Linked DNA regions of Syntrophobacter fumaroxidans MPOB. The protein of the gene in region 2 interacts with the protein of the main gene of each other region in a pairwise test. Links are inferred from orthologs where the notes say so. Each region holds a gene or a part of one and is shown on either strand. Other genes may lie near its edges. The genes, in order: SFUM_RS18320 and abc-f.

Region 1 (15,033 bases), 290 kb from region 2 along the record:
TTCAGTTTGCGTGTCGAGTCCGATGAACCGCACATTCCCCGGGGGAGCGGGCCCGAGTCTCGATTTCGTTCCATCACGTCCACTGCTGCCGGAATTCGCCCGAAATGCCAAAGGGGAAATGGAAGACGGTAGCGAATTTCTCCGTCTTTCCTCAACGGCAAGGGTGCCTTTTCGGGGTATGACATCCCTGCCGGCCGGTGGCTTTCCGGCGTCATTTTCCGACGCGCCGCAAGGGTCGCATCGCTTCGCATCACTTCGCATCGTCGTGTCCGCGACTCCGGTGGAGCCCCGGCGTCATTCCACGCCGTGCCGAAAGCACCTCACCCAGTGTCCCGGAGCGTGTTCCACCAATGGCGGCGCTCGATCGTCACAGGCGGGCGTCGCCTCCCGGCAGCGCGGTTTGAACACGCATCGCGCAAGCTCGCAGGTGTCCGGCTCCAACTCCGCCTTGGCGTGTCCGCGCTTTCCGGAAGCTTTCGGGTCGGGGACCGGGATGGCCTCAAGGAGCGTTTTCGTATAGGGATGGCACGGGCTGTCGAACAACGTCGTCTTTTCCGCCAGTTCCACGATGCGCCCCAGGTACATCACGGCGACCCGGTCGCTGATGTGCCGCACGACGGAAAGGTCGTGCGAGATGAAGAGGTAGGTCAGGCGAAACCGTTCCTGCAGGTCGAGGAGGAGGTTGATCACCTGCGCCTGGATGGAGACGTCGAGGGCGGACAGGGGCTCGTCGCAGATCATGAACTCGGGGTTGAGCGCCAGGGCGCGCGCAATCCCGATGCGCTGGCGCTGTCCGCCGCTGAACTCGTGCGGGTAGCGGTTGATCTGCTCCGGCCTCAGGCCGACCACTTCCATGATCTCCCGAACCCGTTCCCGCCGTTCGGCCGCCGTGCCCACGCGGTGGATCACCAGCCCTTCGCCGATGGTTCTGCCCACGGTCTGCCTGGGATTGAGGGATGAATAGGGATCCTGGAAAATGATCTGCATCCTGCGCCTGAGGGCGTGCATTTCCCGGGCCGGGAGCGTCAGCAGGTTTTTCCCATCGTAGGTGATTTCTCCCTGCGTTGGCGATTCCAGGCGCAGGATCAGGCGTCCCAGCGTCGATTTCCCGCAGCCGCTTTCGCCCACCAGCCCCAGGGTCTCTCCCCGGCTGACGGCGAGGTCGACGCCGTCGACGGCCCTGACGCTTCCGACCTGCCTGCGGACGAATCCGCGGGTGATGGGATAGTGCTTTTTCAGGTTGCTGAGCGCCAGCAAGGTTTCCTGTTGTCCTGTTTGCATGAAACCGGTCTCCAGGGGATGTGCGCGCGTCGATTTCCGAATCCTCTCGACCGAATTCGGTTCGATTCGCATCAATAGAGCCAGCACCGGACGGGGTGCCCGCCTTCGGGGTGCAGCAGGCCCGGTTCTTCCTCGAAACAGCGATCGAAGGCAGACGGGCAGCGGGTGTTGAACTTGCAGCCGCGCGGCAGTTCCAGGAGGTTCGGCACCACGCCCGGAATCGCTTCCAGCCGCTTTTCCCCGCCGGCGGCCCTTCCCGGGATCGAGCGCATCAGGCCCCGGGTATAAGGATGCAAGGGAAACTCGAAAAGGGCCCTCACGGGGGCTTCTTCCACGACGCGGCCCGTGTACATCACGAGGACCTGCTCGGCCAGGTTCGCAATGACGCCCAGGTCGTGCGTGATGAGCAGGATGGCCGTTCGGGTCTTCTCCCGGAGCTCTCTGAGCAGGTCGAGGATCTGCGCCTGGATGGTCACGTCCAGGGCCGTGGTGGGCTCGTCCGCGATGATCAGCCTTGGGCTGCACGCCAGGGCCATGGCAATCATGACGCGCTGCCGCATCCCTCCGCTCATCTGGTGCGGATAGTCTTTCATGTGGATCTCGGGAGAGCGGATGCCGACCATTTTCAGCAGCTCCAGCGTCCTGTCCAGGGAGTCCCGCCGGGAGAGCGCCATGTGGCGCTGCAGGACTTCGACGATCTGATCTTCCACGCGAAAAACCGGGTTGAGGGAGGTCATGGGCTCCTGGAAGATCATGGAAATCTCCCTGCCCCGGACTTCCTGCATCTCCTTTTCGCTCAGCGCGAGCAGGTCCTTGCCGTTGAACCGGACCGCGCCCCCGACGATCCGCCCGGGCGGGGAGGGAACGAGGCGCAGGATGGAATGGGCGGTGACGCTCTTGCCGCATCCCGATTCACCCACGATGCCGAGTATCCGGCCTTCATCGAGGCGCAAACCCACGCCGTCGACGGCCTTGGCAACACCCCTTTCGGTGAAGAAATGCGTTCGAAGGTCGTCGACCTCCAGGAGAACCCGATTCGCGCCCGGCTGATCCACCGCACTCCGCCCGTTTGCAGGTTGTCGTTGACCGACGCGCCGAACGGCGCGACGGAAGATCCGTTCCGGATCGAAAAAAAATACTATCAAAAACCGGGAGCAAAGTCAAAAAAGGGGCCGGTTCCCGTCTCTGCGGGCGTCGGTTCTCGCGGATCGTGCACGAATTGTAACCGGCGTGTGCAAGAATCGTAACCCGCGGCCCGGAACGACCCCGACGCCGTTTGATTAATCCAATGTAATCAATTCATTGAACTCTTGGCACAAACCTTGCTCTATGGTTCCATCGCGTTTTACGTGATGTGTGACGCCGATGCAACAAACAATCAACGATTCCACCCTATGAGGACAACATGGCCAGGCCGGCACACAAGATTTTCGACCTAGCGGCGGACGACCGCATGGAAGACGGCGACGGGATCGAGCCACTGGAGAACCGGGCGGAAGAAACCACTGTCTTGCGCCCGAGAATCGCCAGGGATGCGGTCCCGATCGACGGACGCACGGGAACCGAGGATGGCGCTGAGAAGAAAGAGCCTTTATCCTTCAAAATTCAATCCGATGAATCCGGAATTCTGAGACCTGTCTTTCCAAAGGCGGGGAATTCCACGGGTGTTGCCCGGTTCTTCCTGAGCCCCCCCAAAACCATTCCCGTGGTTGACGGTGTAAGGCCCCAGGTGAAGGGCAAGTTCCTTTTCGTCGGCGACGACAAGTTTTACGTTCGCGGTGTGACCTACGGTCCTTTCCGCCCCGAAGAGGACGGTTGCGAGTACCATACTCCCGAGGTGGTCGATAAGGATTTCGCTCAGATGGCCGCCAACAGCATCAATGCGGTACGGACCTACACGGTTCCGCCGCGCTGGCTGCTCGACATCGCGCAAAAACACGGGTTGCGGGTGATGGTGGGGCTTCCCTGGGAAGAGCACATCGCTTTTCTGGACAGCAAGAAAATGGCTCGGGACATCGAGAGGCGGGTGCGCCTGGGGGTGAAGGAATGCGCCGGCCATCCCGCGCTTTTGTGCCTCACCATCGGCAACGAAATTCCGGCCTCGATCGTGCGCTGGTACGGCGCCCGGAAGGTGGAAAACTTTCTGAAGCGGCTCTACGAGGCGGCCAAGGCGGAAGACCCCGAAGCGCTGGTGACCTACGTCAACTTCCCCACCACCGAATATCTGCAGCTGCCATTCGTGGATTTCGTTTCCTTCAACGTTTACCTGGAAACGAGGGAGAAACTGGAAGGATACCTGGCCCGCCTGCAGAACCTTGCCGGGGAGAAACCGCTGGTCATGGCGGAAATCGGGCTGGACAGCATCCGAAACGGAGTGGATGTCCAGGCTTCCACGCTTTCCTGGCAGATCCGGTCGACGTTCGCCACCGGCTGCGCGGGGATGTTCGTTTTCTCCTGGACGGATGAATGGCATCGGGGCGGGTTCGACATCGACGACTGGGGATTCGGCGTGACGGACCGGGACCGGAATCCCAAGCCGACCCTGGACGCGATCAGGAAAGCGTTTGCGGAAATCCCGTTCGCGCCGGACCTGGAGTGGCCGAGCATATCGGTGGTGGTTTGCTCCTACAACGGGTCGCGAACCATCCGCAACTGCCTCGACGGGCTGCGCCGGCTGGACTACCCCAACTTTGAGGTGGTCGTGGTCAACGACGGCTCCACGGACGGAACCGGGGAAATTGCCGCGGAATATGGTTTCAAGGTGATCAATACGACCAACCACGGGTTGAGCAGCGCCCGGAATACGGGGATGCGAGCCGCCAAAGGCGAGATTGTCGCCTACATCGACGACGACGCCCGCCCGGACCCGCACTGGCTGACCTATCTTGCCTATACGTTCCTCACCACCGACCACGTCGGTGTCGGCGGGCCCAATCTGCCTCCCCCGGAAGACGGTCCCATCGCCGCCTGCGTGGCGAATTCTCCGGGTGGTCCCATCCATGTGCTGCTCACCGACCAGGAGGCCGAACACATTCCGGGTTGCAACATGGCCTTTCGGAAATCGGCGCTCGAGGCCATCGACGGTTTCGACCACCGGTTCCGGATCGCAGGCGACGACGTGGATCTTTGCTGGCGGCTCCAGAAGAAAGGCTGGACCCTCGGGTTCAACCCTGCCGCCATGGTCTGGCACCATCGACGGAATTCGGTGAAGGCTTACTGGAAGCAGCAGAAGAACTACGGGAAAGCGGAAGCTTTCCTGGAGAAGAAATGGCCTGAAAAATACAACGCGGCCGGGCATGTTCCCTGGGCCGGGCGCCTCTACTTCAAGGGATTCGAGCAGTTGCTCAGCTGGTCGCGCGGCCGTATCTACCAGGGCACCTGGGGCAGCGCCCTGTTCCAGTCGATCTATCAGCCCGCGCCCACGCTGCTCTGGTCCCTGCCGATGATGCCCGAGTGGTACGCCATCATCGCGGCGCTCGCGGTTTTCTCCGTGCTGGGCATCGAATGGTCGCCGCTGCTCCTGGCCCTGCCGCTGCTCCTGTTCGCGGTTTTCGTGCCGGTTCTGCACGCATGCATGTGCGCCATGCACGTGGATTTTTCCCAGCACGGCGGCTCGCGCCGGCAGGTCTTCAAGCTGCGCGTCCTGACCGCAACGCTGCACCTGATGCAGCCCCTGGCCCGGCTCGTCGGCCGTGTGCGGCTCGGCCTCACCCCCTGGCGGAACTGCTCCGTTCCGGGGATCGCCCAGCCCTGGCCGTGGCCCAGGATGTTCACCGTGTGGAGCGAACAGTGGAGGTCTCCGCTGGACTGGCTGGAGTCGCTCGAATCCGGCATCCGAGGACTTCGGACCGTGGTTCTCAGGGGCGGCGATTTCGACCGCTGGGACCTCGAGCTGCGCGGCGGGCTGCTCGGCAGCGTCAGGGTGCTCATGGCCGTTGAGGAGCACGGGGGCGGCAGGCAATTCGTGCGCGTCCGCACCTGGCCCCGGTGTTCGACGGCGGGAATCGCGGTGACCCTGCTCTTCGGGTTTCTTGCGGCCTGCGCGGCCCTGAGTCATGCCTGGATGGCGTGCGGCCTCTTCTATGCCATCGCCTTCCTGTTCATGATCTGGATCGTCAAGGAGTGTTCCGCCGCCATGTCGGTGATGGTGCGCCTCTTGGGGACAGAGAACGATTCATGAAGCCGGCGGCCTGTATCGGCCGCATCCGGTCAATCGGACGAGAATGAGAAAAGGGTGTCGCTCCCCGCGGGGCGGCACCCTTTCCATTTTGGCGCGGACCGTCGTCGTCGGCAACTTCCTTGCCGGACGGCCGCCGGGTTAGCTCCACTGCATCGTCCTCTCCGGCCGGCATCGGGTTCGGATGAAACCGGGCCGCGACTTGACAAGCCCGGAGTGCGATTCCTAGCTTCAAGGACTGATACCCGTTCGCCTTCAAGATCGCGGAACAGGGAAGTTGCCGAAGGCGAGGCATATGTGGACGGGCACCGTCCCCGCGGTTCGCGAAACGGTGAGGAACGGCTTCAAGCCCTCCCGCCCGATGCTGCCGTCTTGAATGCGAAACGGTATGAGCCCATGCAGGGCCGCACGAAGAAGCACGTCCGTCCGAGAGGTTGTTTCCCATGGAGTTTTCAATCGGCTGGAATGCCGACTACATCGATGCTCAGTACCGGCTTTGGAAGTCCGATCCGAAGAAAGTCTCCCGGGAGTGGCGGATTTTCTTCGAGGGCTTCGAGCTTGCTTCTTTTCCTGAACCTTCGGGAATTTGCGATCGTGAAGAGGTTCTTCTCCAGGCCGGCGTCCAGGAGCTCATCCACCGCTACCGTGACATCGGTCATCTGCTCGCCTGCCTGGACCCGCTGGCGAGCTGCCCCATCGACCATCCCCTGTTGAGACTCTCGTCCTTCAACCTGTCCGAAGCGGCTCTCGATCGCAACGTTCAGGCTCCCGGGTTTCTGCATTCGAAACGGATGCCGCTGCGGGAGATCGTGTCCATTCTGAGGGACACCTACTGCGGGTCGGTCGGTGTGGAGTACATGCATCTGCAGGACCCGTCCGAGCGGGCCTGGCTCCAGGACCGCATGGAACCGATCCGAAACCGCCCGGACCCGGCTGCCGACGAAAAGCTCGCCATTCTCTCGGTGCTCACCCGGGCGACACTCTTCGAGCAGTTTCTCCATACGAAATACGTCGGGCAGAAACGGTTCTCCCTCGAAGGGGCGGAAGTCGTGACAGCCATGCTGGACAGCCTGTTACGGCGCGCGGCGGAAGCGCAATGCCGCGAGGTCATTCTCGGCATGGCCCATCGCGGGCGTCTGAACGTCCTGGTGAACGTTCTGCGCAAACCCTATTCGGACATCTTCTGCGAATTCGAGGATCATTACGACCCGGAGTCGATGGTTGGCAGCGGAGACGTCAAGTATCACAAGGGATACATGGCCGATCTCGAAATCCCCGGGGGGCGTTCGCTGCGTGTACTCCTGGCCGCGAATCCGAGCCACCTCGAGGCGGTGGACCCCGTGGTGGAAGGGATTGCCCGCGCGCGCCAGGACGGTTGCGGCGACTGTCTGCGCCGGCAAGTGTTGTCCGTCCTGCTTCACGGCGATGCGGCATTCGCCGGCCAGGGCGTGGTTGCCGAGACCTTGAACCTCTCCCTGCTGGAAGGGTATTCCACGGGAGGGACCATTCACGTGGTCGTCAACAATCAGATCGGTTTCACCACGCTCCCGGATCATGCCCGGTCCACGCGCTACTCGACCGACGTCGCCAAGATGCTCATGGTCCCCATCTTCCACGTTCACGGCGAGGACCCGGAAGCCGCCTGCTTCCTGGTCAAGCTTGCGCTGGACTACCGCATGGAATTCGCCAAGGACGTGGTCATCGACGTGGTCTGTTTTCGGCGCTATGGCCACAACGAAGGGGATGAGCCGTACTTCACGCAGCCCGTGATGTACGACCGCATCAAGGAAAGGCCTCAGCTCTGGCGCGGCTATGCCGCGAAGCTGAGGGACGAGGGCGTCGTTTCGGACGGCGAGATCGAGGCGATGCAGGATGGTATCCGCGAGTGCCTGGAGAAGGCCTTCGATTCCGTTCATGACAAGACCTGCCCGCTCCCCGTGAACCGGTTTATCGAAAGCTGGGACGACATCGGCCGCGACGATCCGGAAACGCCGGTGGAAACGGGGGTTGCCGAAGAGACGCTGGTTTCCCTCGCCCGCGGAATGAATGCGTTTCCGAGCGGTTTTTCCGTTCATCCCAGGCTCGAGCGTATTCTCGCCAGGCGCCTGGAGTCGGTCGAAAAGGGCGAGGGGATCGACTGGGCCACGGCGGAGCTGCTCGCTTTCGGAACACTGCTCGAGGAGCGGACGCCGGTGCGGTTGAGCGGTCAGGACAGCCTGCGGGGTACGTTCAGCCACAGGCACAGCGTACTGACGGATGTGAAGACGGGGGAGCGCTTCACGCCGCTGAACGCACTGAGCCCGCGTCAGGCCCGTTATTGCGGATATGACAGTATGCTCTCCGAGAATGCGGTGCTGGGATTCGAATACGGGTATTCGCTTGCGGAGCCGCGCACTCTGGTCATATGGGAGGCCCAGTTCGGGGATTTCGCCAACAACGCTCAAGTTATGATCGACCAGTTCATTTCGAGCGGGGAAACCAAGTGGCAGCGGCGAAGCGGCCTGGTGCTGCTGCTGCCGCACGGGTTGGAAGGGCAGGGCGCGGAGCATTCCAGCGCGCGCCTGGAAAGATTTCTCCAGCTCTGCGCCGAGGACAACATCCAGGTCTGCAACCCGAGCACTCCCGCCCAGTACTTCCACCTGCTCAGGCGCCAGGTGAAACGCAACGTTCGAAAACCGCTGGTGGTGATGGCCCCGAAGAGCCTGCTTCGGCATCCGCTCGCCGTGTCCGCAATGGCCGACCTCTCCGTCGGCCGTTTCCGGGAAGTGCTGGACGACCCGGGCGAAAGCGAGGCTCCGGAACGCGTGCTCTTCTGCAGCGGAAAGATTTACTACGACTTGGTCGGGAAACGGGACGAGGCTCGAACCGGACGCATTCCGATCATCAGGATCGAGCAGTTCCATCCGTTTCCGGAACGGCTGCTCGAGGAAATTGCCGCAAAACGTTCCCGTGCCGGGGAATGGGTTTGGGTCCAGGAGGAGCCCCGGAACATGGGGGGCTGGGGATTCGTGGGGCCCAGGCTGGAGGCGCTCACCGGCCGAGAGGTCGGCTTCATCGGCAGGAAGGCCGCCGCGAGTCCCGCGACAGGCTCTCACCGCGCTCACCTCGCCGAGCAGGAAGCCATTCTCAGGGAGGCGCTCAAGCTCTAGTGCCGCGAACCGCCGTATTACCGTGTGGGGGTCGGGACGATGACCTCATACGAAGTTACCTAGAAAATAGACTCCCTCGGAAGTCTGTTTTCATGCTTCGCGGGTGTCGCAGGGGGCATGGATAATTGCGTTCAAGATGGATTTTTCAAGCACAAAAGAGCGGGGGAATGATTCCCCCGCACCCCTCAAGTTTCGGCCACACGCGCAAGCGCGTGAGGCCGAGCGCTCGGCGCTGTCGGCGATTGGCCGAAGGCCGCCGCCGCAGCGCCACACGGAGCCGCGAAGCGGCGAGGGGGTGTGGGGGATACGTCCCCCACGCTTTTAGAGTATCATTTTGAACGCACATCCGTATCAAAACGCAACGGGAACTCGGGAAAAGAATCCCTCCGCGCCTGGAGGGGCGGTTTTGCGCGAAGGCGCGCGAGGTCGGTCGGTGCGTGTTCTCCGCGGAATCCTTCGGTCATCCTGGAAACCGGGGAGTTTCCGATCCGTCAATCGTCTGCCAAACCAGTGAGGAGTGACCATGCAGATCGAGGTGAAAGTGCCCGAGGTCGGCGAATCCGTGCAGGAAGCCCTGCTCGTCCAGTGGTACAGGCGTGATGGCGACATGGTGCGCAAGGGCGAGATACTCTTTATTATCGAAACGGACAAAGTCACGCTGGAAGTCTCGGCAGACGCGGACGGGCTGCTGAAAATCCTGGTCCCGGAAGGACAGACGGTCCGCATCGGGACGGTGGTAGCGACAATCGATTCGGAGGCTCGCGAGGCGAAGCCCCTCCCCGCCCGGCAGCCGGAAGCGGAGAAAACCGGAGAGGTCGTCGAAAAGGCGGCGGAACGGGAGGCCGCGGCGGCACCGGTTCCCGTCTCGCCCGTCCGGGCGCCGTCGCCGCCCGGAGCCGGCACTGCGGAAGCCTCGCCCCGGCCGATCGTGTCCGAATCGGTGAAGGAGCTCCTCGCCGAGAGGGGGCTGGACGCCGCACAGATTACCCCAAGCGGCCCCGGGGGCAGGCTGACCCGGGGAGACGTCCTCGCGTTCCTCGATGAACGAGGGCAAGAAACGACGGGAAAACCGGATGAAAAGACCGTCACGGAACCCGCGGTCATGCCCGAGGCGCCCCGCCGGGTGCCGCCGCGGCGGCAGGTCGTTTTAGCCCCGGAGGAATTGACGGTCCGCAAGCCCATGACCCCGATTCGCCGAAGAATCGCGGACCATATGCTCCAGGCGCGCCTGAACACCGCCATGCTCACCACATTCAACGAAATCGACATGAGCAGGCTCCAGGAAATAAGGAAACAGTTCCGCGATCTTTTTCAGAAGAAGCACTCGGTGTCCCTGGGGATCATGTCGTTCTTCCTCAAGGCTGCCGCGGTCGCGCTCAAGGAACTGCCCGAGCTGAACGCATTCATCGAAGGCCACGAAATCGTCTATCACAACTACATCCACATCGGCGTCGCGGTCGGCGCTGAACGCGGGCTGGTGGTTCCGGTCATCCGCGATGTGGACAAGCTCGGTTTTGCGGACCTGGAAAAGGCCATTCTCGACCATGTGCGCAAGATCAGGGAGAACCGGCTGGAAATGTCGGACCTGGAAGGGGGCACCTTCACGATCAGCAACGGCGGCGTATACGGGTCGCTCATGAGCACTCCCATACTGAACAGCCCTCAGAGCGGCATTCTCGGCCTGCACAAGATCGAGGACCGCCCGGTGGTCGTGGACGGCCGGATTGTCGTTCGTCCCATGATGTACGTGGCGCTGAGCTACGATCACAGGATCGTGGACGGAAGGGAAGCCGTCACGTTCCTGAAGCGGATCAAGGAATGCATCGAAAATCCGGAACGGATCATGGTGGAGATATAAGGTGGCGGGAGACGGGAAATACGATGTGATCGTCATCGGGTCGGGGCCCGGCGGATACGTCGCCTGCCTGCGCGCCGCGGAGCTCGGCCTCAGGGCGGCGTGCGTGGAAAAGAGCGACCGGGTCGGCGGCGCGTGTCTCAACGTGGGCTGCATTCCCAGCAAGGCGCTCCTCGAATCGAGCCGGTACTACACCCTCGCGAGAAAACGATTCCAGGAACACGGCATCGTGCTCGACGACCAGGTGCTCGATCTGCCCGTCATGATGGCCAGAAAGTCGGAGGTGGTCCGCGGTCTCGTGGAGAATGTCCGCAAGCTCCTGGAGAATGCGGGTGTGGCGCTCATCCGGGGAACTGCCCGGCTCGCGGGGGAACACCGCGTCGAGGTGACCCGTGACGGCGAAAAGACGATGCTCGAGGCCGATGCCGTCGTGCTCGCCACCGGCGGCGAGCCGGTCCCGGTGCCCTCCCTTCCCTTCGACGGCTGCAGGATCGTGAGCTCCACGGAAGCCCTTGATTTCGATCGGGTCCCGGAGCACCTGGCGGTGGTCGGGGGCGGCACTATCGGCTTGGAGCTCGGTTCCGTATGGAGCCGCCTGGGGGCTCGGGTCACCGTCATCGAAATGATGCCGGGCATCGCGGCCGTCGCAGACGGCCAGGTGTCGCGGACGCTCGAGCGTCTGCTCGGCCGGCAGGGACTCGAGTTTCGCCTGCGCACGAAGGTGACCGGGGCTGAAGTTACGGACGAACAGGTGGTCCTGACGCTCGACGCGGACGGCAAGGAGGATCGCATCGCCTGCGACCGGGTACTGGTTGCGGTTGGGAGAAAACCGTTCACCGGGGGCCTCGGCCTGGAGGCACTCGGCATCGGCACGGACCCGAGGACCGGGCATGTGCTGGTGGACGAACGGTATCGCACCGGCGTTGCGTCGATCTATGCCGTCGGGGACCTGGTGCCGGGCCCCATGCTGGCGCACAAGGCTTCCGCTGAGGGAATCGCCGCCGTGGAATGCATCGCCGGGCTTCCGGGTGAAGTGAATTACGACACGATCCCCTCGGTCATCTACACCTCGCCTGAAGTCGCCGGCGTCGGCCTCACCGAAGAGCAGGCCCGCGAAAGGGGACTCAGCTTCGTCGCCGGGTCCTGCCCGTTCACGGGTTCCGCCCGAGCCCGCTGCATCGGGGATACCGACGGCTTCGTCAAGGTCATCGCCCACGGCAGGACCGGCCGTCTGCTTGGTGTACACATCATCGGGCCGGAAGCGTCGGAACTGATCGGCGAATGCGCCGGGGCCCTGGAACGCAATGCCACGGCGGAGGAATTCGCTCGGGTGGTCCGCGCTCATCCCACCCTGTCCGAAGCCGTTCGCGACGCCGCCCTCATCGTCCAATCAAGCAGAAAACGGGGATGACGGGTTTCCCTTCCCAATTTGGACTGTTCTCACCCCGCAGGCCGTGATATCTTCCCGTACCGCCGATGTTTCGGTTATTATAATAAAATTGTGCGCGCGCATGAGGAAGGCCCATGGTGTGTAGCCCTTGAGCCTCAAGGGAATGGATCGGCCCGAAGGGCTTCCTCATGCGGTGCGGCATGGTCGATGGAAAACCCGAAAGGTTCTCGGGGGCGGATTTCCGGTTCGGAGGAGTTCTATGGCAGGTTCGCGGCTGCGCATCATCGTGACCGGGCTCGCGGCGCTGTACCCGGTGGGCGGTGTGGCGTGGGACTATCTTCAGTACATCGTTGGTTTTGCCCGCCTGGGCCATGATGTTTACTACCATGAAGACTCATGGAGCTGGCCCTACCATCCCATCCAAAAGACCTACACGGCGGATCCGACCTATTCGGTCGACTACATCGCCGACTTCTTCAAGACTTACGCTCCGGATTTGACCGGCCGGTGGCATTATCTCCATCTGCACGACCGGAGCTACGGGATGGACCGAAGCGCATTCGACGAAGTCGCCCGCACGGCGGATCTCTTCCTCAATGTCAGCGGGGCGTGCATGATCCCCGAAAACCTGTCCGCAAACTGCGTCAAGGTGTTCCTCGATACGGACCCCGGCTACAATCAGATCATGCTGAGCGAGCGGCTGTCATGGTCGGAGAACGTGGACCGCTGGTGCGCGACGGTTGCCGCTCACGATCGGCATTTCACTTACGCCGAGAACATCCATGGGGCGGACTGCATCGTGCCCAGGATGGATTTCGCGTGGAAGACGACCCGGATGCCCGTCATCCTGGACCTTTGGTCCGGGCCTGCGGCAGAGCCGGCCGATTCCGCCAGGCCCTGGACGACCATCATGACCTGGAACGCCTTCAAGGGGAAACTCGTTTACAAGGGAGTGGAGTACTTCAGCAAGGGCACCGAGTTCGAAAAGCTGATGCACCTGCCCCGACAGGCACAGGCGCGGCTCAAGGTGGCGGTGGGAGGCGTCGATGCGCCGCTCGATCGGCTCGCCGAGTACGGCTGGGAGGTGGTGGACGGACCCGGGGCCACGGTGACTCCCGCGGACTATCAGCGCTTCATTGCCGAATCCCGTGGGGAAATCTCGACGGCCAAGCACGTTTACGTCGCCATGCGCACCGGCTGGTTCAGCTGCCGGTCCGCCTGCTACCTGGCCGCGGGCCGCCCGGTGGTCGTGCAGGACACGGGATTTTGCTCCATCTTCGATTGCGGGAAGGGAATCCTCGCGTTCAATACGCCGGAGGAAGCGGTGGAGGCGATCCGCCGGGTGGAGAGGGATTATTCCCGCCAGGCCTGCGCCGCCCTCGGCGCTGCGGCCGAATACTTCGATTCGGACAAGGTCCTGGCCCGGTTCATCGAGGACGCTTTTTGAAGGGGGCGTGTTCCATATGAGCGAGCGCAAGCAGGGGAAAGGCAAGATCATCGTCTTCGGAATCATGTTCTGGTATCCGCTGGCCGGCGTGACCTTTCAGTTTCTGCACTATCTCATCGGCCTGAAGCGCCTGGGATACGACGTTTACTATGTCGAGGATTCCGGCCGCTGGATCTACAATGCCGACACGTTCCTGTTTTCTCCGGATGCCACCGACAACGTCGCGGCCGTCGCTCCGATTCTCGACGCTCATGGATTCAAAGGTCGCTGGGCCTTTCGGGGCAATTATCCCGGCGGAAGCTGCTACGGCATGACCGAGGAGCAGATCCTGGCGCTTTATCGCGAGGCGGATGCTTTCCTGAACGTCACCGCGTCGCAGGAGCTCAGAGAGGAGCACATGGCCTGTCCGCGACGGATCTACGTGGAATCGGATCCGTTTGCCGTCCAGGTCAAAGTGGCCGAGGGGGATGAGCCGACCATCGCCGCCCTGGAGGCCCACGACACGCACTTCAGCTTCGGCGAGAACCTGGGCGCGCCCGATTGCGATCTTCCCCTCGAACGGTTCAAATGGCTCCCCACGCGACAGCCCGTGGTGACGGACCTATGGGACAATCCGAATCCCCCTGCGCCGGGAACGGCGTTTACCACCGTCACGACGTGGCACAACAAGGGCAAGAGCCTGGTCTTCAGGGGGGAGAAGTACCACTGGACCAAGAGCCGCGAATTCGTCAGGTTTATCGACCTTCCCGAGCGGCGCAACGTGCGGTTTCAGCTGGCCCTGGAGATCAACGAGCCCACCCGCCGCATGCTGACCCGGCACGGCTGGGAGACGGTCCGATCCCTGCCGATTTCCCGGGGCGTCGACAGTTATCGCGCCTACATCCAGGGGTCGAGGGGGGAGTTCACGGTCACCAAGGAGCAGGTGGTGAGACCCCGGACAGGCTGGTTCAGCGACCGAAGCGCCTCCTACCTGGCCGCCGGCCGGCCCGTGATCACCCAGGAAACGGGTTTCAGCAAGTACCTGCCAACCGGAAAGGGACTTTTCGGCTTCCTCACCATGGACGATATCCTGTCCGCGGTGGACGCCATCGAGAGCGACTATGAAGGAGCGTGCCGGGCGGCACGGGAAATAGCAGAGGAATATTTCGGCGCCGAAAAGGTCTTGAGGAGCCTGATGGACAGGGCCGGTCTCTAGACCCGCGAGCCTTCCGGCCCTCCGCCGCCGGCCTGCTTTGGTGCGACAGGATGCAGACCGCTCATACCCGACCCATACCCCCGCAGAGGCTGACCTGGCCGGACATGATGAAGGGGATTTCCATCCTCTGGATCGTGTTCTTCCACTTCTTTCATGCCTACAACAACGGGCGCTTCCCGTGGCTCCTCGGCTTCGGGAATTTTTCCGCCTGGCTTGCCGAGCAGCATTCCGGCTCGATCCTCGGGACCATTTCCGCGGCCCTCGAAGGCATCGCCGCCGTGGTGTTCGAGCGAGGTTCCCAGGCGGTGGGCGTCTTCATCGTGTTGAGCGGGTTCGGGCTCGCCTACTCGCTGGCCGGGAGCGGCGGGCGGCCGGGCGGATGGAATTCCTGGTACCGCAGGCGGTTGTTGAGGCTGTTTCCCATCTATTGGCTGGCCCATCTGATCTACCTGGTCTCCCCCTTCATGGACCGGCAGGACCCGATCGATTTTCGTTTTGTGCTGAGTGTCCTGGGCGACAGATTCTACCCCGCCGAAACG
Region 2 (14,635 bases):
CGAACCATGCCGAAGGTCTTCGGCGACAGCCCGGTGAGAGAGAATGGAAATGCCGATCCCGGCCTTGATGCCCTGCCGGATCGCTTCGGTGCTTCCCATCTCGGCCACGATGTTCAGCTTGGTCGGAGAAAATCCATGGGCTTCGAGGGCCTGGTTCATCACGATCCTCGTGCCCGAACCTCGCTCCCTCAGAATGAACGGTTCGCCGGCGAGCTCTTCGAGGCTCACCGACTTCCTGACCGCCCATGGGTGGTCGCGGAAGACGGCGAGCACCAGTTCGTCGGAAAACGCCTCCTCCAGAACGATTCTCCTGTCTTCCAGGCGTGCGCCGATGACCCCGAATTCCACGCCGCCGTCGATCGTTCTTGCCACAACTTCCGCACTGTCCGTAATCCGCAATGTTATCTGGATGGCGGGGTAGGATTTCTTGAACGATCCGATCAATTCCGGCAGGACATAGGTGCCCGGGATAGTGCTCGCCCCGATGAGCAGCGCGCCCGAAAGGTTGCCTTTGAACTTCTCCAGGGCCTGGACGGCTTCGTCGCGCAATTGGATGATGTCCCGGGCATACTGGTAGAGGATCTTCCCGGCGGGAGTCGGGAGTACTTCACGTCCCAGCCGGTCGATGAGCTTCTCGCCCAGAGTCTCCTCGAGCGCCCGGACGTGTTCGCTCACCGTCGGCTGAGTCAGGCAGACCGCTTCGGCGGCTTTGGTGAAGCTTCCCATCTCCAGGACTCTGCAGAAGACGACCAAACGATGGATGTCCATAGGTTCGCTATCTCCCCTCATGTCGGCACAACGGTTCAACCCGGGCCGTTGTGCGCTCTGGCTTTCCAGAAGTTCTCCTCGATTTCTTCCAGCATCAGGGCGTTTTCTTCCCAGACCTGCGTGAGCTCTGCGATCCTGGCCTGGCAGGACTTGTAGTCCTTGTGCAAATCCTGGACCCTGGCGCCGTCACGGTACGTATCGGGCGCGGCCAGCAGTTGGTTGAAGGCGTCCAGATCCCGATGCGCCTGTTGCAGTTCGGCCTCCACCCGCTCCAAGCGCTCCTGCAGGGGCCGCTTTGCCTGATAGAGCTCATTTCGCCACCGGGCTTCAATACGGCGCCTGTCCTGCTCCTTGCGGGCGGAGCCGCTCTGCCGCCGGTTTTCACCCTCTCCCGCAGTCGCTGCCGCGTCCTCCCGCAACCGGTCGTCTTCGAGACGCTTGCTCCATATGTCACGGTAATCGTCATAATTGCCAGGGAAAATGTGGATTCTGCCTCGTTCGACAACCAGGATCCTGTTTGCGATGTTGTTGATGAACCGCCGGTCGTGGCTGATAAAACAGATGGTGCCCCGGTATTCCCGCAGGGCCCCCTCGAGGACTTCGCGCGCCGGGATATCCAGGTGGTTGGTGGGTTCGTCCATGAGCAGCACGTTGGGCCGCTGAAGAAGCAGCCGGCAGAGAATGAGACGCGCTTTCTCGCCGCCGCTCAGAATCGATACTCTCTTATGAACGTCCTCACCGTGGAAAAGAAAGGCGCCCAGGAGCCCCCGGAGCTGAGAGGCGGGGATGTCGCCTGAAACCGAAGCGGCTTCTTCGAGCACGGTGCATTCGGGGCGCAACTGCTCCCATTGATGCTGTGCGTAGTAGCCGATGAAAGCGTTGTGCCCGACGATACGTTCTCCGCCCGACAGGGGTTCCGCCCCGGCCAACATCTTGAGAAGCGTGCTCTTGCCCGCTCCGTTTTCGCCGATGAACGCGATGCGGTCTCCCTTTTCGAGAACCAGCTCGAGGTCGGAGTAAACGAGGTGCGCTCCGTAGGCCTTGCGCGCCTGATGCAGCTCCAGAACGCGTTTGCCGGACCGCGCCGGGGCGGGAAAGGTGAAATGGATTTCGGCCCCCCGAGACACTGGGGCTTCGATCCTTTCCATCTTCTCCAGCACCTTGAGTCGACTTTGCGCGCGGCTTGCCGTGGATTTCCGATAGCGGTTTCGTTCGATGAAACGTTCGGCCTGACGGATGCGATCCTGCTGATTTTGATAAGAGGCCAGTTGGACCTCGCGCCGGCGTGCCTTTTCCTCCAGGTAGGCATCGTAGTTTCCGGCGTACTCGTGGAGACGGCCCTGCTCGAGCTCGAGTACCCTGGTCACCAGCCTGTTCAGAAAGGAACGGTCATGGGAAACGATGAGCATCGCCGAAGTGGTCGAGAGAAGATAGTCTTCCAGCCACAGCAAAGACATGAGGTCGAGGTGGTTGGTCGGTTCGTCCAGCAGCAGAAGCTCCGGGCCGGACAAGAGCAGTCGGGCGATTTCCAGTCGCATGATCCACCCGCCGCTCAACGTCGAAACCGCCGTGCCGAAGCGAGAATCTCGAAAGCCCAGGCCGGCCAGGATTTTGGCCGCCCGGGCCTCGAGGTCGTAGCCCCCGAGGCGCTCCAGTTGCTCGTTGACGTGTGCGTGCCGCAAAGCCAATTCCCGGCTGCGTTCGGGGTCCGTTTCCATATCCATCGCTCGGCCGATGGCGTGCATCTCGGATTCGAGGTCGTGCAGCTGCTCGTGCACGTCCATGGCGTATTCGAGAACGGTCTTGTCCTTTGTCGGCACAACCTGTTGCGGCAGATGCCCGATGGTGAGTCCCCGGCTCCGGACCACGGAACCGGCGTCCGGGGGCATCTCTCCAAGCAGGATGCGGAAAAGGGTTGACTTTCCCGTCCCGTTGAGACCGATCAGGCCGATCCTTTCACCGGGGAGGGTGGAAAAGGAAACGTCGGCGAAGAGCTTCCTGTCGCCGATGAACTTTGCAACAGCGTGGACGGACAGCACGGAATCCGTTTCCCGTTCAAGAAAGGTGCGAGACAAAACCCGGCGCGGCGCCCTGAAGTCGAACGGACGGGTTCATGGCTTCAAGGTGCCGACTCCCCTCGCATTTCCGGGCAGCCCGGGGGGAGCCGGCCTGCGCCCGGCGCGAGCCGCATAAGGACCATGGTGTTACATGCCCGAAACTGGAGAGTTTTCGTAAACCGAAAAACATGCTAAAAAACGCATCCTGAGATTGTGAATGTGTGCAGGTCAATAGTTAACATGTTGAGTACCGTTTCGAGAAGGTCTCAGTTTTCAGAACCACAAATCTTAATATTCGGTATGTGCCGGTCATGCAAAATGTTTTCGACGTGGGAGCCTCTTTTGAGCTTCAAGCGGTCATATTCGACTGCGACGGCGTGCTCGTCGACAGTGAACCCCTCCACTATCGGGCGCTCCAGGAGGTATTGAAACCCCTGGGCCTCGGTCACGACTACGCCCGCTACCTGGAGCACTACATCGGTTTCGATGACCGGGACGCTTTCCGGGAGGCCTTTCGAGAAGCCGGACGCGACCTGGATGGGCGCACCCTGGCCGAGCTCGTCGATGCGAAGGACGGAGCGCTGCGGAAAATCGTCGCCGATGGAGTGCCCACCTTTCCGGGGGTCATCGAATTGGTCCGGGAGCTCCACAGCCACAATGTGCTTCTGGGTGTGGCATCCGGTGCGCTGCGCCATGAAGTGAGCGCATTCGTGGCTTCCCTTGGGCTGCAGGATTGTTTTTCGATCCTGGTCGCCGCCGATGACGTGGAACGGAGCAAACCCGATCCGCAAACCTACATCAAGGCCCTCGACGAGGTCAGAGTCCTTGGCGGGCACGCTGTTCTCGACGCGAGGAATTGCGTCGCCGTCGAGGATACTCCGGCCGGTATCCAATCCGCCAGAACGGCCGGCATGTATGTTGTAGGGATCACCAATTCCTTCCCGCGGGGGAGCCTCGAGGATGCAGACCACATTGTCGGGAGCCTGTCGGAGCTCGACCATGCCGGCCTGATTCGACTGGTCCGAACCGGAAGGTCCTGAATCCCCGTGCACCGGGATTGAGTCCCGGAACACGAGTTTCCCACGCTGCGGCGGTGCCCTGAATCTCCGTGCACGGGGAATGAGTGCACGGTGTTGCAGGCGATTGCACGGAATCCTCCCGCACTCTTCACTCCCAGGAAAAGCCGGGAGGCGGAGGCGCTTCCCGGAGCCCGGTTGCCGTCGGAATGATGGCGAAGACGTTCCCGTTTCGTTTCGAACCCCCTGTGCGGGGCGATTCGACGCAATGACGACGATCCCCGCAAGGGACTCAGTCGCCGTTCAGTCCAGAAAAGAGGCGAATCGACATGGCGGAAAACCAGAATCCGGAAACGGAATCCAAGCCCAATCGAGTGCGCGCGAGGCGCGTGAAAACGGCCGTGTGGGTGTGCGTTGTCGCCGGGTTGATGAGTGGGGTTTACTGGTGGCTGTTCATGCGCAACCGGGTTACGACCGACGACGCCTATGCGAAGGTCGATCCTGCCCCGATCAGTGCGAGAGTGCCCGGAACCGTGATCCGGGTTCTGGTCGAGAACGACCGCCGGGTCGAAGAGGGCCGGGTGCTGGTCGAGCTGGATCCCACCGATTATCGGGTCGCCGTCGAGAGGGCGCAGGCCGCTCTGAACCAAAATGAAGCGGAGGTCCGGGCCGCGGAGATTTCCGTCCCCCTGACCGACGCCCAGACCTCAGGCCAGGCCCGGGCCGCCGAAGCGGCTCTCAAGGCGGCCAGGGACGCGGAATCGCAAGCGCGGCACCGGCTTGGCGAGCTCAAGAACACTCGTTCGGCCGTGGCCGCCGATCTCGCCCAGTTCCAGAGAGATTTCGAACGTTTCGACAACCTGTACAAGACGGGTGCAGGGACCCGGCGACAGCAGGAACAAGCCCTGACGGCGCTCAGAAAGGCACAGGCGCAACTGGCGGCAGCCGATTCACAGATCCTGGCAACGGAAGCATCGCTGGCTGCTGCGACACAGCAGGTGGAGCGGGCGGGAGCCCAGTTTCAGGTGGCCCAGAGCGACCGGGACAACGTCGAAATTCAGCAGTACAGGCTCGCCTCGCTCAGGGCGGGCAGAGACAAGAGCAGTGCCGAGCTCGAGGCTGCCCGGCTGAATCTTTCCTACTGCACGATCACGGCGCCCATCGACGGATTCATCGCGCAGAAGAGCGTCCAGGTCGGGGCGAGGGTCCAGCCGGGACAGCCCCTCATGGCGGTGGTGCCTCTCCAGGACATCTATGTCGAAGCGAACTACAAGGAAACCCAGCTGAAAAACGTCCGTCTCGGTCAGCCGGCAAGCATCAGGGCGGACATCTACCCCGGCTGGTCCTACACCGGAAAGGTGGCGGGTATCCGGGCGGGGACGGGAGCGGCGTTTTCGCTGATTCCGGCCGAGAACGCCACCGGTAACTGGATCAAGGTGGTCCAGCGCGTTCCGGTCCGGATACTGCTGGACGGACCGCCGCCCCGCGACCATCCTTTGCGGCTTGGGCTGTCGCTGGTGGTGACCGTCGATACCTCGGACAGAAGCGGTCCCGTGCTGATGGCGGATACCGTGAAACCTCCCTCGAATGCGGCGCCCTGAAACCATGAACGACGCCTTCGAAGCATCTCGATCGAACAAGTGGGCCATCGCCTTGACGGTGATGCTGCCGACCTTCATCGAGGTGATGGACACGAGCGTCGTCAACGTTTCGCTGCCGCACATCCAGGGCAGCCTGAATGCCGGCGTGGATGAGTCGACCTGGGTACTGACCTCCTACCTGGTGTCCAACGCGATCATCATTCCCATAACGGGTTGGCTGGCAAGCGTGTTCGGGCGCAAGCGCTACCTGATCTTCTCCGTGGTCATCTTCACGCTCAGCTCCCTGTTTTGCGGCGCCGCGCCCTCCCTGGAAGTGCTGATTCTTTGCAGAATCCTGCAGGGGTTGGGTGGAGGCGGGCTGCAGCCGCTGTCTCAGGCCATTCTGCTGGAATCGTTTTCTCCAAAGGAGCACGGCATCGCCATGGCGGCTTTCGGGATGGGGGTTGTGCTGGCTCCCATACTGGGGCCCGTTCTCGGGGGCTGGATAACGGACAACTGGAGCTGGCGGTGGGTGTTCTACATCAACCTTCCGGCGGGGATCCTGGCGCTATTCCTGGTGGTGCTCTTCATCCAGGATCCGCCCTATCTGCGCCGAACCCAGTTCAGAATGGACACCTGGGGGCTTTTTCTGTTGACCGTCGGGCTCGGTTGCCTGCAGATCGTTCTGGACAAGGGTGAACGCGAAGACTGGTTCAATTCGCATTTCATCGTGGTCCTCAGCATCGCTGCCGCGCTCTCGCTGGTTTTGTTCGTCATCGTGGAACTCAACGCCGAACATCCCGTGGTGAACCTCAGGGTCTTGCGAGACCGGAGTTTCGCGGCCGGGACCGTTATCATGTTTTTCGGATTCTTCTGCCTGTTCGGGAGCATCGTGCTGTTGCCCCTCTACCTGCAGCAACTCATGGGCTACACGGCGCTTTGGGCCGGGCTGGTGCTGGGACCGGGAGGGTTCGCCAGCTTTTTCATCATGCCCGTTGTCGGCGTTCTGCTTAAAAAAGGCGTGAAGCCCCGGTACCTGCTGTCCATCGGACTAGTGGCGACCGCTTTGTCCACGTGGATGATGTCCGGTTTCAATCTCGAGGCGGATTTCTACACCGTCGCATGGCCGCGCTTCGTGCAGGGATTCGGGATGGGGCTGTTCTTCGTACCCCTGGCCGCAGCGGCCTATGTGAACATTTCCAGGGAGGAGATGGGGAATGCGTCGGGCATCTTCAACCTGTTGCGCAACCTTGGGGGCAGCTTCGGCGTGGCGTTCAGCACGACCGTGCTGTCACAGAGGTCGCAATTGCACCAGACGCATCTTTCGGAGTACATTACTCCCTTCAATGCCGCCTTTCAGACCTACTTCGATCAGGTCTGCTCATGGCTGCAGATGAATCAGCCGCAGGCATCCTGCCCGACGGGGGGGCTTGTGATGACCTACAGGGAAGTTCTGCGCCAGGCCAGTATGCTGGCTTTCAACGATACTTTTCTGTTGCTCGCCATCGCCACCTTAAGCCTACTGGCGCTCATGCCGCTGCTCAAGAAATCCGCCAGGCCTTTCGGGTGGAAGGAGGGCGTGCATTGACGCGTTTTCCTGCCGCCGTTTGCACGGACCCGCCAACCGGAACGGGCTGTGGACCGGCAACGATGCCGGATGGTCGTCGCCGTCGTTCCAACACAGGCGCAAATCCGGATGCGTCGCGACTCTCCGCCCTTCGGCCCCAGTGGCGACGACGGTCGCACCACCTCAGCGAAGAGGAGTATTGAACATTGTTTCAGGTCCCCGAAAGTGAAATTGCCGCCCGTTTGAGGATGTTTCAGGCACTGCTGTCGACGAGCGGGGTGGACGCGGCGGTTGTTCGACAGAACACAGACCTGTACTACTTCACCGGCACCGTCCAGGACGCCCACCTTATCGTGCCTGCTTCAGGGAAGCCGATTTTCCTGGTGAGGCGCGACGTGGATCGCGCGGAAAGCCTTTCGCCCATTCGCCCCGTGGTTCCTCTACAAAGCCTGTCCGATCTTCCTCCCGTGGTGGAAGCGGCCTGCAAGGGGTTTGTCCCGCGGCGACTGGGCATGGAACTGGACGTGCTTCCCGCGAATCTCCTGTTCATGTACAGGGAGAAACTGTTTCCCGACCAGGAGATCGTCGATGTCAGTCTCCTGATCCGCCGGATACGGACGATCAAATCAAAGTGGGAACTGGAGATGATGCGCTTGGCCGGCATCATTTCGAAGGCAATTGCCGATGCGGTCCCCCAGGTACTTCGCGAAGGCATTTCGGAAGTGGAGCTGTCCGCCGAACTGCAAATGGTGGCGCACAGGGCCGGACACCTCGGCCTCGGCCGCTGCAGGACCTTCAACATGGAGGTTGTGTTCGGACATCTCCTCTCGGGTCCGGAAGCCGCCACGCCGTCCTATTTCGATTCTCCGACGGGAGGCGAGGGGTTCTCACCGGCCTTCGCGCAGGGTGCAAGCGAGAGGAGAATCCGACCGGGCGAACTGGTCAGCGTCGATACCATGGCCTGTTGGCACGGGTACTTGAACGACCAGACCCGGGACTATTCGCTTGGCGCTCCCCCTGCTCGATTGCAGGAAGCATACCGCCTGTCCGCTCTGATCCATCAACGGTTTCGACAAACGGCGAAACCCGGAGCCGTGACGGGAGAGCTCCATGACGCGGTGTGGCAATGGGTCAGGGAGGCGGGATGGGATGAGTGGTTCATGGGAACCGGGGAGCAGCGGGCACCCTTCGTGGCGCACGGACTCGGGCTGGAGGTCGATGAGTTTCCGCTCATCGCCCGGGGGCAGACCCTGGTTCTCCAGGAAGGCATGACCTTCGCCTTCGAGCCCAAGTTCATCCTGCCGGGGGAAGGGATCGCCGGCCTGGAAAATACCTACGTCGTCAGGCACGACGGGCTGGAATCGCTCAATCCCGCCTCGGAGGAACTGCGCATATTGTGACCGTCACGGGAAGAGCGTGGCTCCGGGGATACCTCACGCGCGTCGCATTCCGAAAATCCTCCATGCCCGGCGGTATCAATCGGTCCCTGGCCGGTCGGCGGCGCGACTTCCCCGGTTGAGGCCGGATGTATGCCGGTCCCCGGGTCGTGCCGGGTCGACGAACGGTCAACCGATTGAACCGCCGACCGGACCGGCCTTCACGCTAATAGGCCGTTCCGCTTCGCGGATCATAGCCGATACCGAACAATCCCCCGCCGAGATTGAGCCGAAGTCCGTAGAGCAACGCCTTGGGCGTGTTGGTCTCAACGAAGAGCACATCCCTGTCCTTCACCGACATGCTGTGGGCGGAACCTTGCTGGATGTCCGATATGCTCAATTTCACCACTTCCCGCTTGCCGCTCGGCATCACGCGGACCAGCTTGATGTTTCCCTCATCCGCCGTGAGAGAAAACCCGCCTGCCATGACGATCGCCTCCTGAACAGTCGTGGACTGGGAGATCGGATAGTTGCCGGGTTTCTTGACCGCGCCGTCGACGTAAATCGTACCGGCCTCCGGGACGAAAATAACGTCGCCGCGTTGGATTTCGATGTTGAGATCCGTGTTCCCCTGCTTGATGATCTCGTCCAGATCGATCATGAAGACCATCGGTTGCAGCTTGGGGTCATCGTTGGGACGCCGCACCTGGACCATCTTTCCGGCCTTCTCGGAAAGACCGCCTACGCCCGCAAGCGAGTCCAGCAGACGCTGGCGGGTCAGGTAGGGCACCGCCCCCGGATTCTTGACCGCGCCGAGCAGGGTTATCTTGCCGGCCAACTGCTCTTTGACGAAAATGCTGACGTGAGGGCTCTGAAGATATTTCCTCTTGTAGAGGTCCTCGATTTTCTGTTCCGCCTCACGTGTGGTGAGGCCCTTGATCAGAACCGGTCCCAGGAGGGGCAAAGTGATAAAGCCCCGAGACCCGACCCGGGCTTCGGTTTTCAGCTCCTCGGCCTCGAACACGGTGACTTGTATCAAATCCCCTTCGCCCAATACATAGTCCCGCAGATTGGGCGCCGTGCTCACCGAGGCGAGCAGTTTCTGGTTGATTTCGCCGATTTCCTTTCTCGATCCGCTTTCATCCGCCAGCAGAACCTCGACGTTGGCTGTGGGCGGCGGCCCTTTGGGAGTGCCGCATCCGGCGACGGCCGCGGCGAATAAAGCAATGGCCGCAAAGGCCCGAAGTCCGCAAAATCCGACGTGCTGAAACGGGATACTCATGATGAGGACATCCTTTGCCCGGGATGGATGCAAAAGGCGGCATCCACAACGCACGATGGATACCGCCCTTCCGACTTCATCTCGATAACGGGAACCGGATCACTGGGGACTGACCGGTCTGCCGTGGGTATCGGCGCTCAGAGCCACCGCGCCCCCAAGAATGCCGAGCGCGGTCAGCCCTGCGATCCATATCGTGGACATATCGGGGCCGGCCACGGCACTCGCAGCGGAAAGAGGAAATCCTCCCGCGTCAGGTCGAGCATCCTTGCCGTCTTCCCGGGGTGATGCGGACATCTCCGCCTGGGCCAACACGATGGAGTGACCCTCCTGGATCAGGTCGACGCCGTTACGGCTCAATACCTGCATGGCTCCCTGGTCGACACCCAGTTCGGTGGTCTTCGCCTCCACGATGATGTGCCCCCTCAAGAGCCCTTCGCTCCCGGCAGGTACGATCATCCGCTGAGTTTGAACCAGATCGTGGGGGGTATGAAAGGAAATCGGCTTCCCCTCAGTGCGGACGGCAAAATCGACGCGTCCGGAGTTTACCGTCAGGTCCCACTGGCCATTGTCCTCAATCAAGGCAAAAACCGCCTTATCGTGAACCACCATCTGAACATCGCGGCTCTGCACCACGCAGTTTCCGTTGCAGGCCATCAGGATGCCTTGCGGCAGGGGCATTTCGGATCGAAACCGGCTCACTTCCTTGCCGCCGTGGAGAACGCTGACCTTCCCCGAAGGGACGAGACGGGCGTTCGAACCGGCATATCCCGCGACGGGCTGGACGACCAAAGAGAAGACCAGAAGCAGGGCAATGATTCCGGGACAGAATTTCATCGATGCGGGCCTCCTCCGTTTCATCAGACCAGACTCCAACCCCAATGCCGCTTTTGTACTCAATGATTACCTTCGAGTCAAGACACTAACGAGTCACATCTCAAGTTTCAGTAAGACTCCCACGTACATCGCCATAGAATCGCTGCCGTTTTCAAAGAGAATCCACTCTCGTCTTGAAACGTGTTTGTTTTTCCATGATACTCGGCAATATTTTAGCTGTTATTGAGAAAAAAGTTATGCAAAATATTGAATTGCGTCGATGTAACAAAAGTACGCCGGGGCGAATCCTCCCTCGACGGACGAGGTTCCCTGAAAGGCCGGGCCTTAGGTTTCCCGGCTGTGAAAATAAGTCGAAAGCTGTTTAGCATTTCCGGAAAGTCGAGTCCCGGGATGCGGGTCATTGCCGCCTTCGGTCGTCCGTCGAACCCCGGGGTGGTATTCCCTGAATCTCGACGATCAGTGTTGTCGACCGGGTCACAAACGGTTCGCTGACTCCATTGCATGGAGCAACGCATGAACGATTCACTCGAAAAACGTCCCGGACAGGAGCATCCCGTCTCCGTCTACGGAGCGAATCTGCCCAGCGTGGAAACCAGGGAGTCGCTGCCGGAATTCGAGGATTCCGCCGATCTGCGGGACTACCTGGAGATCATTCTAAGACGCAAGTGGCTGATTCTCACCTTCCTGTTCGCCGTGTTCATGACCGTGCTGGTGGTGAGCCTCAGCATGAAACCGGTGTTCAGGGCGAGCGGGCGGCTGGAAATGAGCCCGAGGTTTCCCAAGGTCACGAAGTTCGAGGATATCACGGGCGGGCAGATGTTTTTCACGAGGGATTTCGTGCAAACCCAGGTGAAGCTGTTGCAGAGCGGCGCCCTCGCCCAGCGGGTTTTGCGAAAGATGAACCTGTTGGAGACCGATCCGGCTCGAAGCCGGGAAGCCAAGGCCGAAGGATTGATCGAGAGGTTTCGCAAGAGCCTTTCCGAATCGCTGCAATTCGGCAAGGCGGTGGAAAAGACTCCCGATCCGTCCATTGCAAGTCTCAAGAAAGAAAAGGGAATGCAGAGCTGGGTCGGTGGGAATCTGGAAGTGCATCCCGAGCGGGACACAACCCTGGTCAACGTTTCGTTCAGCTCCACCGATCCGGCGCAGGCCCGGGACTTCGTCAATACTCTGATCCAGGAATTCATCAGCTGGCAGATGGACAAAAGAATGGATGCGGCGAGCTCGGCGAAACAACAACTTGAAAAACAGCTGGAAGTGGTCCGCATCCAGCTCGAAAGAGCGGAAAGCAATCTGAATGCTTTTGCCCAAAAATCCGGTATCGTCTCGCTCAGTTCCAACCTGAATCTGATTTACCATCAGCTCGAGGAGGTCAACAAGGCACTGACGGTGTCTCAAACCGAACGCATCGGAAAAGAATCCGTCTACCTGCAGAGCCTGAAAAGCGGAGTCTCGGCATTGCCGATCGTGGTGGAAAGCCAGATGCTGCAGAAGCTTCGCGCCGATTACGTGGCCCTGGCCGGGCAGTACCAGGAGATGTACACGATATTCAAGGACGACTATCCGAAATTGAAGACGCTCAAAGCCAGAATGGTGGACATCGAGAAGCAGATCAAAGAAGAAGAAAACCGCATGCAGCACTCGTTGAAGAACGACTATCTGGCTTCGTTGAAAAAAGAAGAGGCTCTGCAAAAGGAGGCGGAAGAGAAAAAAAACCTGGCCATGGAACTCAACGATCGGGCCACCCAGTTCAAGATTCTCGAACGGGAGGTCGAGACCAGCAAGCTCATCCACCAGAGCCTTCTGGAACGTTCCAAGGAGATTGACGCCAATGTGGGAACGGAGCTGGGAAACATCCAGGTGGTGGAATACGCATCGCTACCTCTTTCGCCCTATAAGCCCGACGTGCGCCGAAACCTGCTTCTGGCCATCGTGATCGGCCTCATCGGCGGCATAGGCATATCGTTCTTCCTCGAATACCTGGACAATACGGTGAAACGTGTCGACGAAATCACGGACCGGTTCCACATTCCCGTGCTGGGCGTGTTGCCTCTCGTTGAGAACGAAGATTTGCACGATTTGGATTCCCTGGTCAAAACCAGGCCGAAATCCAGTTTTGCCGAGTCCATCAGGACGGCCAAGGTGTCGATTCAGCTGTCAAGTCCCGTCGATCAGCCGCCCAGGACTTTTCTCATCACAAGCACCAGTGCCGCCGAGGGGAAGAGCGCGATATCGTCGAACCTGGCGCTGGCTTTCGCCGGGTCGGATGAAAAGGTGCTGCTGATCGACGCCGACCTGAGAAAGCCGAGGCTCCACAAAGTCTTCTCCAACGGCCGAGGATCGAAACAAAAGGGGCTGAGCCAGCTCTTGAGCGGGATCTGCAATGTGGGGGAGACGATTCAGACGACGGGCACGCCGAATCTGTTTTTCATTCCTTCGGGGCCCATACCTCCGAATCCCGCGGAACTGCTCGCCTCCAACCGGATGCGCGACATCCTGAAAACCTTGGGGGAGAGCTTCGACCGAGTGATTCTCGATGCGCCTCCGGCGGTCGGATTCGCCGACGTGCTCGTATTGGGAAACTATGTCAACGGGGTGATTCTGGTCAGCATCCTTGGACACACCCACCGTGAAGCCCTCCGGATGTTCCGCAGAAGCCTGTACAACGTGCGCGGCAATCTGCTGGGATGCCTGGTGAACAAGCTCAACGTCGGGCACCATTTGGGCGGCTATTACTACAAGTATTACAAATACTACCATTACTATTATCAGCAGGCGTACGGCTCGCCACCCGAGAGTCTTCCCGAACATCCTCCTCAGGAAAGAGCATGAAACGCACGGGATTCCTCTTTCGTGTTCTGACGACCCTGCTGCTCCTGGGGATGTCCGGAAGCCTGATATGGTTCGGAGTCTGGACGAACAGAATGGCCGGGCACGACTATGCATTCGAACTGAAGCATACCTCCGGGAACCTGTTCTCCGAAGTGCTTTATCTGAAAGGGAACTACGAGTATTTTGTCGATCTCGACATGGAAACGGCCGCCGCCTACTTTCGGAAAGCCGTCGCTCAAGATCCGCTTCTGATCGAAGCATGGTTTGCTCTGGCAAAAGTCCACGCCGTGCTGGGACGCAAAGAGGAGACACAAAAGCTGTGCGATCTGCTTTTGCCTTCTATTTCCCACGTGAGCACCTGGAAATGGCAGGAGTTTCTGCTGGCCTTCGATCTGGGCGACGAAAAGCGTTTCGCGGAGACGCTCAACTACATCCTCGCCAGGCTGCCGCATCGCAGGAATGAGGCTTTTCTCCTTGCGCACACGTTCTGGCGGGATTGGAACGGGATTATTCTCCATGTTACGGCTGAAAATCGGAAGTTGTGTTTCGAGCAGTTGCTGAGCTCCAGGGAAACGGACCTGGCCGTGAGGCTCTGGGAACGTATGAAAGAGGAGCGGGTGCCCGTGGATGGAGACTTGGGACTGCGTTTCTGCCAGTTCCTCATGGAAAACGACCGGATGAAGATGGCCAAGGAATTGTGGCGGGAAATCACCGGTTCCACGGGTCTTGGGGTATGTGACGGCGAATTCCGGACCGAGCCGCTCAACACGGCATTCGGGTGGCGCTTCGGGAAAACGCCGGCGGCCATCATCGAAACAACCCGGCAGGGCTGCGCCTCGGGGGACGGCTGCCTCCACATCCGGTTCAACGGTACCGCGAATGTGGCGTTCCACCATGTGTCTCAAACCGTTCCGGTTGAACCCGGGCGGAATTACCGGCTGCATTTCTTCCGCAGGAGCAGTGCATTGACGACCGACAAGGGGGTATTCCTGGAGGTGACGGGCTACCGCTGCAGCGGTTTGAATGTCGCCACTTCGCCGGTTGGGGGCACCACCCCGTGGACCGAAGAGGAGCTCGAAGTGGCTGTTCCCGACGCCTGTGAGGCGATCACGGTCAAGGTGTCGAGGAAAGACAGTCTGAGGTTCGACAACAAGATAAGTGGTGACTACTGGCTGGATGGCGTAACTGTGGAATAGCTCGGACAGGCAGGGGAAGAAGGAGATATGCCGCCTTTTTCTATGCGCGGGCGCAATGACGCTCTGGAAGTCCTGGTGCGGCTGCTCGCGGGAGAAAAGAACTCACACCGGCTTATTGCGAAAATCA

Evidence for each region.
Region 1: the proteins of abc-f (region 2) and SFUM_RS18320 interact in binary tests that used the Escherichia coli proteins (3 or more experiments, as listed by UniProt). The link is inferred for Syntrophobacter fumaroxidans MPOB from one-to-one orthologs.

Annotation. Positions count from the first base shown.
Region 1 is NC_008554.1:4,337,285-4,352,317, forward strand. Bases 5,525-8,807 are described here. They hold SFUM_RS18320 (2-oxoglutarate dehydrogenase E1 component), read left to right. Parts: upstream 5,525-5,901; coding sequence 5,902-8,607; downstream 8,608-8,807. In the rest of the region: SFUM_RS18305 (ABC transporter ATP-binding protein), read right to left, coding at 295-1,281; SFUM_RS18310 (ABC transporter ATP-binding protein), read right to left, coding at 1,353-2,336; SFUM_RS18315 (glycosyltransferase), read left to right, coding at 2,687-5,461; odhB (2-oxoglutarate dehydrogenase complex dihydrolipoyllysine-residue succinyltransferase), read left to right, coding at 9,131-10,465; lpdA (dihydrolipoyl dehydrogenase), read left to right, coding at 10,467-11,873; SFUM_RS18335 (glycosyltransferase family protein), read left to right, coding at 12,112-13,299; SFUM_RS18340 (hypothetical protein), read left to right, coding at 13,316-14,494; SFUM_RS18345 (acyltransferase family protein), read left to right, coding at 14,545-15,033. UniProt on the Escherichia coli protein: E1 component of the 2-oxoglutarate dehydrogenase (OGDH) complex which catalyzes the decarboxylation of 2-oxoglutarate, the first step in the conversion of 2-oxoglutarate to succinyl-CoA and CO(2).
Region 2 is NC_008554.1:4,053,767-4,068,401, forward strand. Bases 306-3,190 are described here. They hold abc-f (ribosomal protection-like ABC-F family protein), read right to left. Parts: upstream 2,808-3,190; coding sequence 804-2,807; downstream 306-803. Other genes in these bases: SFUM_RS17120 (selenium metabolism-associated LysR family transcriptional regulator), read right to left, coding at 306-768; SFUM_RS17130 (HAD family hydrolase), read left to right, coding at 3,137-3,190. Also shown: more of SFUM_RS17120, read right to left, coding at 1-305; more of SFUM_RS17130, read left to right, coding at 3,191-3,865; SFUM_RS17135 (HlyD family secretion protein), read left to right, coding at 4,171-5,442; SFUM_RS17140 (DHA2 family efflux MFS transporter permease subunit), read left to right, coding at 5,447-7,009; SFUM_RS17145 (M24 family metallopeptidase), read left to right, coding at 7,195-8,388; SFUM_RS17150 (SLBB domain-containing protein), read right to left, coding at 8,591-9,646; SFUM_RS17155 (hypothetical protein), read right to left, coding at 9,746-10,480; SFUM_RS17160 (GumC family protein), read left to right, coding at 10,994-13,312; SFUM_RS17165 (tetratricopeptide repeat protein), read left to right, coding at 13,309-14,508; SFUM_RS17170 (J domain-containing protein), read left to right, coding at 14,536-14,635. UniProt on the Escherichia coli protein: Genetic data indicate it may be involved in ribosome assembly or function.